One region of the Halobacillus sp. ABH2_015 genome, then DNA from elsewhere that is predicted to be linked to it. Evidence: predicted binding sites of a transcription regulator. Region 1 holds the regulator's gene; each other region holds the start of a gene.

Region 1 (4,283 bases):
AGCTGCTTGCGGCGGCTCTGCGCCCGTTTACTCGTTGTGGCCCGGACAAGGTTCTTCTGGATGAAGTCCTCCATCCGTTTGATTTCTTCCTGCTGCTTTTCAAAGCGTTTCATTTCCTGTTCGAAGTCGGCTTCCTTTTTCTTTAAATAATCGCTGTAGTTGCCATGATATTTTTTCGATGATTGAAAAGCGATCTCGTATACGGTATCGACGATTTTATCCAGGAAGTAGCGGTCGTGCGAGACGATGACCACAGCACCGGGATAGCCCTGAAGGTAGTTTTCCAGCCAGCTCAGCGTATCAATGTCCAGGTGGTTGGTCGGCTCATCAAGAATCAAAAGATCGGGACTGGTCAACAGCAGTTTCCCGAGTGCCAGCCGTGTTTTCTGACCGCCACTTAATGTAGAAATCGGTGTAGTCCAGTCAAAATCCTTGAAGTTAAGTCCGTTCAATACAGCCCGGATATCGGCTTCATAGTGGTAGCCGCCGGCAGTCTTGAACTGCTCCTGCTTCCGGTCGTAGTCCTTCAGCAGCTGCTGATAGCGGGTCTGATCTTCCACCAGGGCGGGATCGGCCATCTGCACTTCCATGGAACGGAGTTCTTTCTCCAGTGATTTCAAGTGGTCAAAAACCTGCTCCATCTCGTCCCAGATCGACTTTTCGGACTGCAGACCTGTATGCTGCTCCAGGTATCCGACCGATGCATCTTTCGGTTTGAACATATCTCCGGAATCGTAGCTCATCTCTCCGGCCATAATCTTCAACAGGGTCGATTTTCCTGCCCCGTTCCGGCCGACGATGGCAAGCCGGTCATTCTTTTGTACTTCCAATTTAATATTCGTTAAAATCAACTCGGCGCCGAAACGCTTCGTCAGTTGATTCAGCTGCATGAGAATCATGTCGTTTCACCTCGATGAACTAAGTGTATCTTATACGGATACCTGCTAGCAACAGAATGCCCCGTGTGAAAAGCGATCGTTGACGACTCCGGATTGATTTTTTGGTAGAATAAGAGTAGTGTTTCAATCAGAACCATGTAGAAAAAGGGGAACGTGCCAATGGCGGAATTTAGTCATTTCAATGAAGAGGGCCGTGCCCGGATGGTGGATATATCCGGCAAGGAAGATACCGTAAGGACAGCGGTCGCCTTCACAAGTGTAGAAGTGAACAAAGAGATTTATCATAAAATTACAGAGCGGACGATGGAAAAAGGGGACGTTCTGTCTGTAGCCCAGGTAGCCGGGATCATGGCAGCCAAAAAAACCCCGGATTGGATTCCGATGTGTCACCCTCTGCCGTTGAAGGGTGTCGATATCTCCTTTGACTGGGAGCTTGATGGAGAGAAACCGCGTTTGATCATCGAGGTTTCCGCCAGGACGAAGGGAAGCACGGGTGTGGAAATGGAAGCGCTCACGGCTGCATCTGCTGCTGCTCTTACAGTTTATGACATGTGTAAAGCCGTTGATAAAGGGATGGTCATCGGACCGACGTATTTGTCGGAGAAGACCGGTGGCAAAAATGGCGACTATAAACGAACGGATCGGTAAAGGAGGTCGGAGCCATGGATATGGAACAAGCAAAAATTCCACAGGCGACAGCCAAGCGGCTGCCGCTGTATTACCGCTTCTTGAATAACCTGCACAGTCAGGGAAAGCTGCGTGTATCATCGAAAGAGCTGAGTGAGGCGGTGAAAGTCGACTCCGCTACGATCCGCCGGGACTTTTCCTACTTCGGAGCACTCGGGAAGAAGGGCTACGGCTACAACGTGGAATACCTGCTGTCCTTCTTCAGAAAGACGCTCGATCAGGATGAAACGACGAAGGTCGCCCTGATTGGTGTAGGGAATCTGGGAACGGCTTTTCTGAATTATAATTTTACGAAAAACAACAATACGAAAATCGAAATGGCTTTTGATGCCAACGAGGAGCGGGTCGGTACGGAAGTCGGCGGTGTCGAAGTGCACCACATCGACGACTTGGAAAACCAGCTCGGTGACCTTGAGGTGGCCATCTTAACAGTACCGGCATCTGCCGCCCAGGGCATTGCCGAACGCCTTGTAGAAGCGGGTGTGAGCGGAATTCTCAATTTCACGCCGGCGCGGATCAGCGTTCCATCGCGCGTGCGGGTGCATCATATCGACCTTGCGATTGAACTGCAGGCACTCGTTTACTTCCTGAAGCATTATCCGCTGATGGAGGATGAGCCGCTGGATGAAGCATAAAAAAGACTTAGAGCGTCGTCTGCTCTAAGTCTTTTTTATTACTTCGTCGTTTCTTTCCAGCTGTTGTCCATCAGCATTTTACCCGGCCACGTGTAGGCGGTCAGTCCGCCGTCCACAGTAAGATCCTCACCGGTAATGAACGAGCTTTCCTCAGAAGCGAGGAAAAGGGCGGCGGAGGCGATTTCCTCCGGCTTTCCTAACCGGCCCATCGGTGTTACCCATTTCTGCGCCTCCCGGAACTCACGACCTTCCTCTTCTTTTTTCGTACCGGCAAGTTCATCAACGAGCGGCGTTTCAATCGTTCCGGGGGATACGGCATTCACGCGGATGCCCTGACGTGCGTAATCAATCGCCATGGCCCGGGTGAAATTGGTGATTCCGCCCTTGGCTGCGTTGTAGCCGGAACGATCCAGGTCAGCCGCCTGTCCCGACATGGATGATGTATTGATGATCGAGCCACCATTTTCGAACATAAGCGGAAGTAGATATTTACTGACTAAAAAGGTGCCGCGGAGGTCGACAGAAATGATCTGGTCGAACAAATCGACCGGATATTCGTGCACCTTGCCGCCTTCTTCATCGACACCGGCGTTGTTGAAAAGCACATCAATCGTTCCGTACGTTTCCTCTACATAATTGGCAAAGACGCGGACACTTTCCTGCTCGGATACATCCAGGGCGTAGGATTCCGCCTGCCCGCCATGGATGTTGATTTCCTCCACAGTTTTGCGGACATCCTCTTCATCGACGTCAGCACAGATGACGCGGGCGCCCTCCTGGGCAAAAAGCTTCACGGTAGCTTTCCCGATTCCTGTCGCGGCTCCTGTAACGACTGCCGTTTTATTGTTTAAACGTCCCATATGATCTTCCTCCTTTATTCGTCTGGTTGTATGGTACCCAGGGGTTAAAGACTGGAAACATAAGGGAACGCTTACACCGCTTATTTGATGAAAAACAAACTGGAACGGCCGATGGAAGGGTTAATCCGGCTGCGAGGTGGTATAGTAGATAATAGTGTACGAATCGACAGAAAGTGAGGGACATCTATGAGTAAACTGCCGAATAAATGGCTTGTCGTCATATCGGTTTTGTTTGGAACGTTTACCGTCATCTTAAATAATAGTATGCTGAACCCGATTTTACCGCGGTTCATTGAAATCTTTGATTCCAACGCCGTAGCCGTCGGGTGGATTTTAACGATCTTCATGGTCGCCATGGGGATGACGATGCCGCTGACGGGCTATTTCGGAGACCGGTTCGGGAAAAAGAAAGTCTACCTGACCGGTTTGTTTATTTTCATCCTTGGGTCGTTATCCGGATTCTTTTCCTCCACGCTCAGTATGGTGATCATCTCCCGGGCGATTCAAGGAATGGCCGGGGGCTTGATGCTGCCGATCGCCATGGCGCTCATTTTCAACTCGTTTCCGAGACATGAGCGCGGACTGGCCGTCGGTGTATACGGGGTTGCGGCGATGGTCGCTCCGGCGATCGGCCCGACCGTCGGGGGGCTGCTGATCCAGTATGTGGACTGGCCGTGGCTGTTTGCCTTTAACATTCCATTCGGACTGACGGGGCTGATTCTATCCGCGAAGTTTCTGGAGCGGACGGAAACGCATCCGGAGAAAAAGTTCGACCTTGTCGGGTTTCTTATCATTACCTTAGGTATCGGATCCGTGTTGTTTGCGCTCGGACGGGGGCGGACACTGGATAAATTGATGGATCCGCTGAACCTGACGCTCGTGGTGGTCGGCTTACTGGCAATCGTCCTGTTTGTTTTTTACGAAAACCGTCAGGACGACCCGCTTCTCAATTTATCGGTCTTCAAGGTGCCGACCTATTCCGTGTCCATCCTTGTCACCTCGGCTGCATCGATTGGATTATTCTCAGGAATTTTCCTGCTGCCGCTGCTCATTCAAAATGTCTACGGCTTGAATGAAGTCATGACAGGACTGTTGTTCCTGCCGGCAGCCGCGGCGAGCGGGGTGTTCATGTCGATCGGCGGACGGATACTTGATAAAAAGGGACCGAAGTACGTCGTTCCGCCGGGTCTTGCGATTATGGC
Region 2 (4,283 bases), 3.6 Mb from region 1:
GACTCGCGGACAAACCGGCTCGATTTCCTCTGCTTCACACTGTACCAGGCCGGGATCACCAGTCCCGTTACAACGAGTCCGAGCAGCAGAACCACGGCCACCGAAAGCGAAAAGATGGACGTGAACACCATTGTCCCTAAGAAAATGATGACGAGCACGACGGGTGGATAATACACTCGTAAAAAGAAGTTCTGCAGACTTTCCACGTCTCCGACAATCCGTGCAAGCAGGTCTCCGCTCCGATACTTTTGAAACAGCCTCGGGGCGATCGGTTCCAGCCGCTTATAAAACGTAACCCGCAGATGGCTCAGAATCGAAAAGGTCGCTCTGTGGGAAAAGTACCGCTCGGCGTACCGGCCAAGCGCCCTGGCAAACCCAAACAGCTTTAAAAAAGCAATCAGGACAGTCAGCGCATATAAAGGAGGTAGCAGTGCCGCTTTGGATATCAAGTACCCGCTGGAAGCAAACAAGCCTACAGCAGAGAGACCAGCGAGAAAACCAAAGAGAATCGAAAGGAGAATATCTTTTTTCTCAAGCGTAACGAGACGAATGACTTCTTTGAGATCTTTCATGCCCCCTCTCCTCCTTTCTGCATTGTGACCATCTGCCGATATAGAGGCAGCTCAGCTTTTAATTGTTCATGGGTGCCTGTACCCACAGCACGTCCCTCATCGAGTACAAGAATCTGGTCGGCCGCCTGAATCGTATGGAGGCGGTGGGCGACCGTAATCATAGTCGCCGTCTCCGACAGCTCTTGAATGGAGCGCTGAAGGACAGTCTCTGTTTTCACATCCAGCCCTGTTGTCGGCTCATCAAACAGAATGACGGAAGGCTTTTTCAAAAAGGCACGGGCCAGTGCAATGCGCTGCTTCTCCCCGCCGGATAAACCTCTTCCGCCCTCACCGATTGATGTATCCAATCCATCCTCCAACGTCTCAAGCAGCTGGGAAAGGCCGGCCTTCTCCGCTGCACGGGCCGTTTCTTCCCTGGAGGCGCCGGGAACTCCAATCGCCATATTCTCTGCAATCGTACCCGAAAAAAGATACGGGTGCTGGGAGATGTAGCTGACACCGTTGAACCAGTCCGCTTCCTTGTACGAATAAAGCGGACGTCCGTTCACGTCTACATCACCAGATGAAGGAGCAAGCAGTCCCGAAAAAATATTGAGCAGGGTTGTCTTGCCTGATCCACTCTTTCCGACCACCGCCAGTTGACTCCCTGCTGGAATGTCCACCGATACCGGATCAAGAGCGAATCCTTCCTCATACTGAAACTGAACAGCGCGGAGAGACAAGGCCGGAGGCTGTTCATACGTGAGCCCCTGATCTCCCCATACCAACGAATGGTCCTCTTCGTTCAACGTCTCCTCCAGCTGCTTGGAGGCCCCGGAAGCTCCACGTCCCGTATGGAACGCACTGCCGAACTCCTTCAGTGTCAAGTAAAACTCCGGTGCAAGAATCAAAATGAAAAAAGCGGTGAAAAAAGAGACACTTTCATACACAACAAGGCGGATGGCAATCTCAAGAGCAATCAGGCCAATACTGAGCATGGAGATGAACTCAAGCATGAGGGAGGACACAAAGGCCACCTTCAGCACTTCCATCGTAGCCGTTTTAAATCCGAGACTGCTCGATTCTATTTCCTCCTGCTGGCGATGACTGCGGTTGAAAAGCTTCAACGTAACAAGTCCTTGAAGGGTATCCAGAAACTGTCCGGAAAAAGCCGAAAGCTTCTCCATCTGGTCTTCCGATTTCTTCTTCGTCATCACACCGATGATCGCCATGAACATCGGAATGAAAGGAGCTGTGATTACCATGATCAGCCCGGAATAAAGATGGGCGGAAAACACAACGGCCAAAATCATCACAGGGATAATGAGGGTCTGTATCATTTGTGGAATATAGCGGCTGAAATAGCCGTCCAGTTCATCCACGGAATCCATGAGTACACTCACCTTTTGTCCGGACCGCCCGGTCACCGATGTGGAGATCGACTGCCTGGACATTTTTTCAATCAAACGATGCCGGTAATGCTCTTTAGCTCTCGAAGCAAGACGGATGCCCGTTTTTCCATTGAGCCATGTGAAGAGAGTACGTCCAGCCAACACGAGAAACAGCCCGGCAAACAAAGGCAGAACATCCTGGAGGCTTTGCTGACCAAGAAAAATCCGATCCACAATCGCAACGAAATAATAGGATTGACCGATGACACTGGCTCCGATGAGAAGAGACGTGAGGATTAACAGCGTCATCCCTTTTCGATCAGCAAAAGCAAAGCGGCTGAGATGCTTCATAATCTATAGAAAACTCCTTACACGTATTTTTTGTGAAGTTTTTCACATTACTTTTATTATAAAGGAAAGACACCCTTTTTTCTAAAGAGAAGCCTGAGGATTCTATGACAATTCTTTAACATCGTCCCCTTTTCTGCCGCCAGTCATACAATCTCAACGGATAACTTACCCCGGTCGCTTATCGTCGCAAACACCTTATCAAACCTGTGATGAGGATTAGTATGCCGAAAACCTTTCAGGAGGTTAATGGAAATAACCTTTACTTTTTATTTTATAAATAATATGATAGTAAAAAATTTATAAAAGGAGGAAAAATCAGTTGGATAACTTTGATTACAAAATATTGAAAGCATTAATTGATAATGGAAGGGTTACTTGGGCTGAATTAGCTTCCCAAACTGGATTATCTGCTCCATCTATTGCAGACCGTGTTAATCGTTTGTTAAACAATGAAGTAATAAAAGAACTTGGCGCAATGGTAAATGGGGAAAGTGTAGGAACAGAATGTACAGCATTTGTGGCAGTTTCATTAGAAAAACCAACATTCAGGAAAGATTTTTTAAGGCTTGTCAAGGATTTGGAAGAAGTGCAGGAATGTCATCATATTGCCGGGGAAGATGATTATTTATTGAAAATTCGTTGCCAAAATACAAAGGATTTGGACCGAGTAATAAGTTATGAAATTAAAAACCTTGCAGGTGTACGGAGGACAAAAACAACAATTGTGATGGATACAACAAAAGAAACTTTGCGGGTCCCCTTACAAAAAGCAAAATTTAATAAATCAGGTGAACAGTAATGTTCGGGGAACTATTACTAAAAGGACTGTTCATTGGAATTAGTATTGCTGCTCCAGTTGGACCAATTGGGGTGTTATGTATCCGCAGAACTCTTGAACATGGTAAGTTAACTGGATTTGTATCTGGATTAGGGGCTGCAACAGCAGATGGAATATATGGAATAATCGCTGGTCTCGGTTTAACATTTATAACAAACTTTTTAATTGGTCAACAATTGTGGCTTCATCTTATTGGCGGTATATTCTTATGTTATTTAGGAGTGAAAATAGTTATTTCAAAACCTTCAAATAGATCAGCTGAAGCCAAAGGTAACAAACCGTTTTCAGCTTTCATATCTACTTTCTTTTTAACTATTACTAATCCAGTTACAATTTTATCATTTATCGCCATTATCTCAGGCCTAGGAATTACAACTAACAATGCAACGGCACCCGGCTTAATTTTAGTCGCAGGGATTTTTATAGGTTCATCATTATGGTGGTTATTATTAAGTAGCCTTGCAGGAACATTAGGCAATCGACTAGAGAATGATTATTTGAGCCTGATTAATCGCATTTCTGGAATTATATTATCGTCGTTTGGAGTATATAGTTTAGTTACTGGACTTGGTGGTTAGAGATTGATCTCATAATATTATTGGGGTGTTGTCCATATATTTAATGTTTCACTGGTTCATTGATCTTCTTATGGATCAAGAAAAGATATGAGGGGTGCTTACATGGTCTATATACCTTCAATTTGTTCTTTGTAGTTATTCCAAGCTTCATCATATACTAATGTAGGCGTGAAAATATCTATGAATCCTTGCTTAACTCTAAAGTCAAAAGACTATAGTTTTCTTAAAAAAATGGATCAATAAATGATGTTTGAATCTAAATAAACGTTCAAAGCTTTTCACCCTTTATGATTCTTGCTTGTTATTCCACCAATATTTCAGACGATTTTTCCATTATCTACCTTACAATCAACGGGGATGTGGGCCTATGTATAAAACCCTATGGAACAACACAGATATTCGTTTATATATGAGAGCAGGAGCGGTTTGAATAAAGAATGGGTCCACCTCAGCAAGAAATTTCTCCTGAAAGGCATGAGGCTGTTTATGTGGTGCAGTTGGATTCAGAAGAAATGCTCCTTCTATGAACATGTCTCAGAACTTCGTCTGATACTCCCCTTTAGCTAATTTCAAA
Region 3 (4,283 bases), 1.3 Mb from region 1:
GGTAAGGTGGCTATTGATACTGCGATTGCAGAAAGAGACAACGGTTTATTGATCCAGCTGGTGCTGGGAATTGCAGGCTTGTATGTTCTCAGCTACATCGCCAACGCCTTGAGGATTAAGTATGTCAACATTCTGGGGCAGAACGTGATTTATGATCTCCGACAGCATTTGTTTTCCCATGTCCAAAGGCTGTCGCACAAGTTTTTTGATTCAAGATCTGCCGGTTCCATTCTCGTGCGGATTATGAATGATATCAACTCGCTTCAGGAACTGTTTACAAACGGGATCATCAACCTTCTGATGGATATTGTTCTCTTAACTGGGATCATCGCTATTCTGCTGGCACTCGATCCGAAGCTTGCCCTGGCGATTCTCGTGATCATGCCGCTGATGTTCTATATTTCCACGAAGCTGCGCCGGAATATCCGACGCTCCTGGCAGCAGGTACGAATCCAGCAGTCCAGGCTGAATTCCCACTTGAATGAAAGTCTGCAGGGCATTCGGATTACCCAGTCCTTTACACAGGAGAAGGAAAATACCGAATACTTTGACGGGGTGAACACGGATAACTTTCTCGCATGGAAGGAAGCGACGAAAAAAAGCGCGATGTTTCGTCCGTTTGTCGAAATGAGCAATGCCATCGGTACAGTCATCCTCGTTTCATTTGGGGCCTGGTTGATTCTTCAGGGAGATATCCAGGTCGGAACGTTTGTATCGTTCGCCTTCTTCCTTGGGATGTTCTGGGAACCTATATCCAGACTGGGGATGATGTACAACCAGCTTCTTATGGCGATGGCAGCCTCTGAACGGATCTTTGAATTCCTGGATGAAGAACCAAATGTCGAGGAGAAGAAAAATGCCGTGGAACTGAAGGATATGAAAGGTCACATCGAATTCGACCACGTTCAGTTTGCCTACGATTCCAAGCGGATAGCTCTTCATGATATCAACCTTGAGATGAAACAAGGAGAAACGGTGGCCCTTGTTGGACATACGGGATCAGGGAAATCTACGATTGCCAACTTGATCAGCCGTTTTTACGACCCAACCAAAGGTGCCGTCAAAATCGATGGGGTGGATTTGAAGGATGCTTCCATTGATAGTATCAGACAGCAGATCAGTGTCGTTCTTCAGGACACGTTCATTTTTTCGGGAACGATTATGGAAAATATCCGCTTCGGGCGTCCGGGTGCTACGGATGAAGAGGTGAAAGAAGCGGCAGAAGTGGTAGGAGCGGATGGTTTTATCCAGCGCTTGAACAACGGCTACGAAACCGAAGTAGAGGAGCGGGGGAATATTCTTTCAGCCGGAGAACGGCAGCTTCTCTCCTTTGCCCGGGCCCTGCTTGCCAATCCGAGAATTCTCATTCTGGATGAAGCAACAGCGAGTATAGATACAGAAACCGAATTGAAGATTCAACAGGCTTTGAAGAAGCTCCTGAAAGGGAGAACAGCCATTATGATCGCCCACCGCTTATCAACGATACGTGAAGCCGACAACATTTTCGTGCTCGAGCATGGAAAGATTCTTGAGCAGGGATCTCATGATGAACTTATGGATCAGCACGGTGAATATTATGAACTTGTAAAAGCCCAGTTCCAAATGCTGGATGCCATATAATAAATCACCCTGTAGAAAAATTCTACAGGGTTTTTTCTTTTGAACAACGTTAGAAAAGAACGGAGGAGGGGAACAGGCAGATAGGTCGACAGGACGGATGGTGTGCGGTACGATGAGAATCGAAAAGACTTTGTGAAGTTTGTCACAAAATAGTCATCATCTTGAATACCACAACGGTGTTTTACGTTTTATACTAATCCCAGAACAGATTTTGAGATTATTCCTGGGTAGGAGGGAACGAATTAAGATGTTTGGATTCGAAACCGTCGAAGTGAGTCGTGCGCTCACTGCGATGACATTACTATTTCACGCCATTTTCGCAACACTGGGAGTCGGGGTCCCCGTCCTCGTGTCCATTGCGGAATTCATCGGAATCAAGCGGAAGGATCCGCATTACACTCTGCTCGCCAGGCGCTGGACGAGAGGGTATACGATTACGGTCGCTGTCGGAGTTGTGACAGGGACGGCGATCGGTCTGCAGCTGTCACTCATCTGGCCGAGCTTCATGAGGCTTGCGGGGAACGTGATTGCTCTGCCGTTATTCATGGAAACCTTCGCCTTCTTCTTTGAGGCGATTTTCCTAGGGATCTACTTATATACGTGGGACCGGTTCAAGAAGCCGATCTACCACTGGCTGTTATCCATTCCTGTGGTCATTGGAGGCACGATGTCCGCCTTCTTTATTACAACGGTGAATTCGTTTATGAACACGCCCCAGGGTTTTGAGCTGGAAGAGGGCCGTTTTACATCGGTGGATCCACTTGCTGCGATGTTCAATCCTGCGACACCGACGAAGGTCTTTCACGTCATATCTTCCTCTTATTTAACCGCTGCAGCGGTGCTTGCAGGGATTGCTGCTTTCATCATTTTGATAAAAAAAGGATCCCTCTATCACAAAAAAGCATTAAAACTTACAATGACTGCCACTTTTATCTTTGCTATGCTTACAGCGCTTGCCGGTGATTTATCGGCGAAGTTTCTGGCTGAGCATCAACCCGAGAAGCTCGCTGCCGGGGAATGGCACTTTGAATCCGAAGAAGGCGCTGACCTTGTTGTATTCGGTACGCTGAATGAGAACAATGAAGTCGAAAACGCGATCAGGATTCCAAATGCTTTAAGTTTCCTCGCTCACGGCGATTTTAATGCAGAAGTGGAAGGGCTCGAGGAAACACCTGAGAACGAGCGGCCTCCCTTATGGATCCACTATATGTTCGATCTGATGGTATCGATCGGCTTTTACACCCTGGGGATTTCCCTGCTGTTCCTTGTGCTCTGGAAATGGAAGAAAGGAAACCCGTTCCATCCTATTCTCTTGTGGGGAGTAGCAGCGGCTGGTCCTTTGACGATGCTCGCGATTGAGTTTGGCTGGATTTATGCCGAAGTCGGAAGACAGCCGTGGATTTTGAGAGGCTTTATGACTGTTGCGGAAGGTTCGACGACATCTCCATACATCGGCTGGATGTTTGCGCTGTTTGCTGCCGTCTACCTGGTGCTCGGTGTTGGATGTCTGCTTACGTTACGCAAAATATTCAAAGGCAAGCCTGCCGAGCTTGAACTGGAGCACCGCTTTCCGAATACAGCCGCAGCCAGCAGGGAGGGACAGTCATGAGCTATGAAATCATCGGGATATCCGTCCTCTGGTTGTTCCTTTACGGATATTTGATCGTCGCATCTGTAGATTTTGGTGCTGGCTTTTTTGCCTATTATGCAAGAATGACGAAAAAGGATCACTTGATTAATCAGCTGATCTCCAGGTACCTCTCTCCGGTATGGGAAGTGACGAATGTTTTCTTCGTCTTTTTCTTCGTCGGTCTTGTCGGATTCTTCCCGGATATGGCGTATTATTTTGGGCAGTCCCTGTTGATTCCTGGAAGTATTGCGATTGTTCTCCTTGCTATACGGGGATCCTTTTATGCGTTTGAAAACTATGGATCCAAAGACAACTCCCTCTACATGTTCCTTTACGGAGCGACAGGGCTGCTCATTCCGGCCTCTTTATCCACCGCTCTGACGATTTCAGAGGGAGGCTTTATTGAAGAAACGGAAAATGGTGTGCAGCTTCTTTTCGGAGAACTGTTCTCAAGCCCTTATTCATGGAGTGTCGTTTTTCTCGCCATCGTTTCCGTTCTTTACATCAGCGCGATGTTTTTAACGTATTATGCCCATCGTGCAGGAGACCGCCCGGCACTTGAAATTGTCAGGAAGTATGCCCTGTTCTGGAGCTCTCCGACCATCATTGCCAGCCTCACGACATTTATTGCTTTGAGTCAGCAGAATCCAGAGCATTTTCAACGGGCGATTGACTTGTGGTGGGTGTTCGGAATTTCTGTAGGGTTCTTTATAACTGCATTGTTCCTCGTCTATACAGGAAGGTTTTACGGATGGGCCTTTATTGCCGTCATGCTTCAGTTCTTCGTAGCTTTCTTTGGGTATGGAGCGTCTCATCTACCGTATCTGCTTTATCCGTACGTGACGATTTCCAATGCGGTGACGAATGAATCGATGGCTGTGGCGCTTGTCATTGTCTTTATTGCAGGTCTTTTCCTGCTGATTCCATCGCTGATTCTCCTCATGCGCATGTTCTTGTTTGATGCAGATTATGTGAAGGGGAAAAAGTAGCAGAGCTCCTTCTCTACGCTTACTGAAGAAATACACCTTCATCA

What was found. The regulator Rex, encoded in region 1, represses fermentation and respiration genes when NADH is low (regulators of the CRP and FNR family bind a similar motif). The targets are predictions, from matches to a motif close to TTGTGAAATATTTCACAA.
Region 2: cydD (thiol reductant ABC exporter subunit CydD) is a predicted target of Rex. The motif match lies at 2,324-2,341, and genes of this name have one in related genera.
Region 3: ACXAD6_RS07575 (cytochrome ubiquinol oxidase subunit I) is a predicted target of Rex. The motif match lies at 1,751-1,768, and genes of this name have one in related genera.

Annotation. Positions count from the first base shown of each region.
Region 1 covers NZ_JBSWUG010000002.1:129,462-133,744, forward strand. The annotation lists gene ACXAD6_RS00795 (ABC-F family ATP-binding cassette domain-containing protein) at 1-899, opposite strand, end outside; gene moaC (cyclic pyranopterin monophosphate synthase MoaC) at 1,059-1,547, shown strand; gene ACXAD6_RS00805 (redox-sensing transcriptional repressor Rex) at 1,562-2,221, shown strand; gene ACXAD6_RS00810 (SDR family oxidoreductase) at 2,260-3,081, opposite strand; gene ACXAD6_RS00815 (MDR family MFS transporter) at 3,268-4,283, shown strand, end outside.
Region 2 covers NZ_JBSWUG010000002.1:3,764,443-3,768,725, reverse strand. The annotation lists gene cydC (thiol reductant ABC exporter subunit CydC) at 1-572, opposite strand, end outside; gene cydD (thiol reductant ABC exporter subunit CydD) at 569-2,293, opposite strand; gene ACXAD6_RS19535 (Lrp/AsnC family transcriptional regulator) at 2,613-3,092, shown strand; gene ACXAD6_RS19530 (LysE family translocator) at 3,092-3,709, shown strand.
Region 3 covers NZ_JBSWUG010000002.1:1,415,476-1,419,758, forward strand. The annotation lists gene ACXAD6_RS07570 (ABC transporter ATP-binding protein) at 1-1,620, shown strand, start outside; gene ACXAD6_RS07575 (cytochrome ubiquinol oxidase subunit I) at 1,868-3,229, shown strand; gene ACXAD6_RS07580 (cytochrome d ubiquinol oxidase subunit II) at 3,226-4,239, shown strand.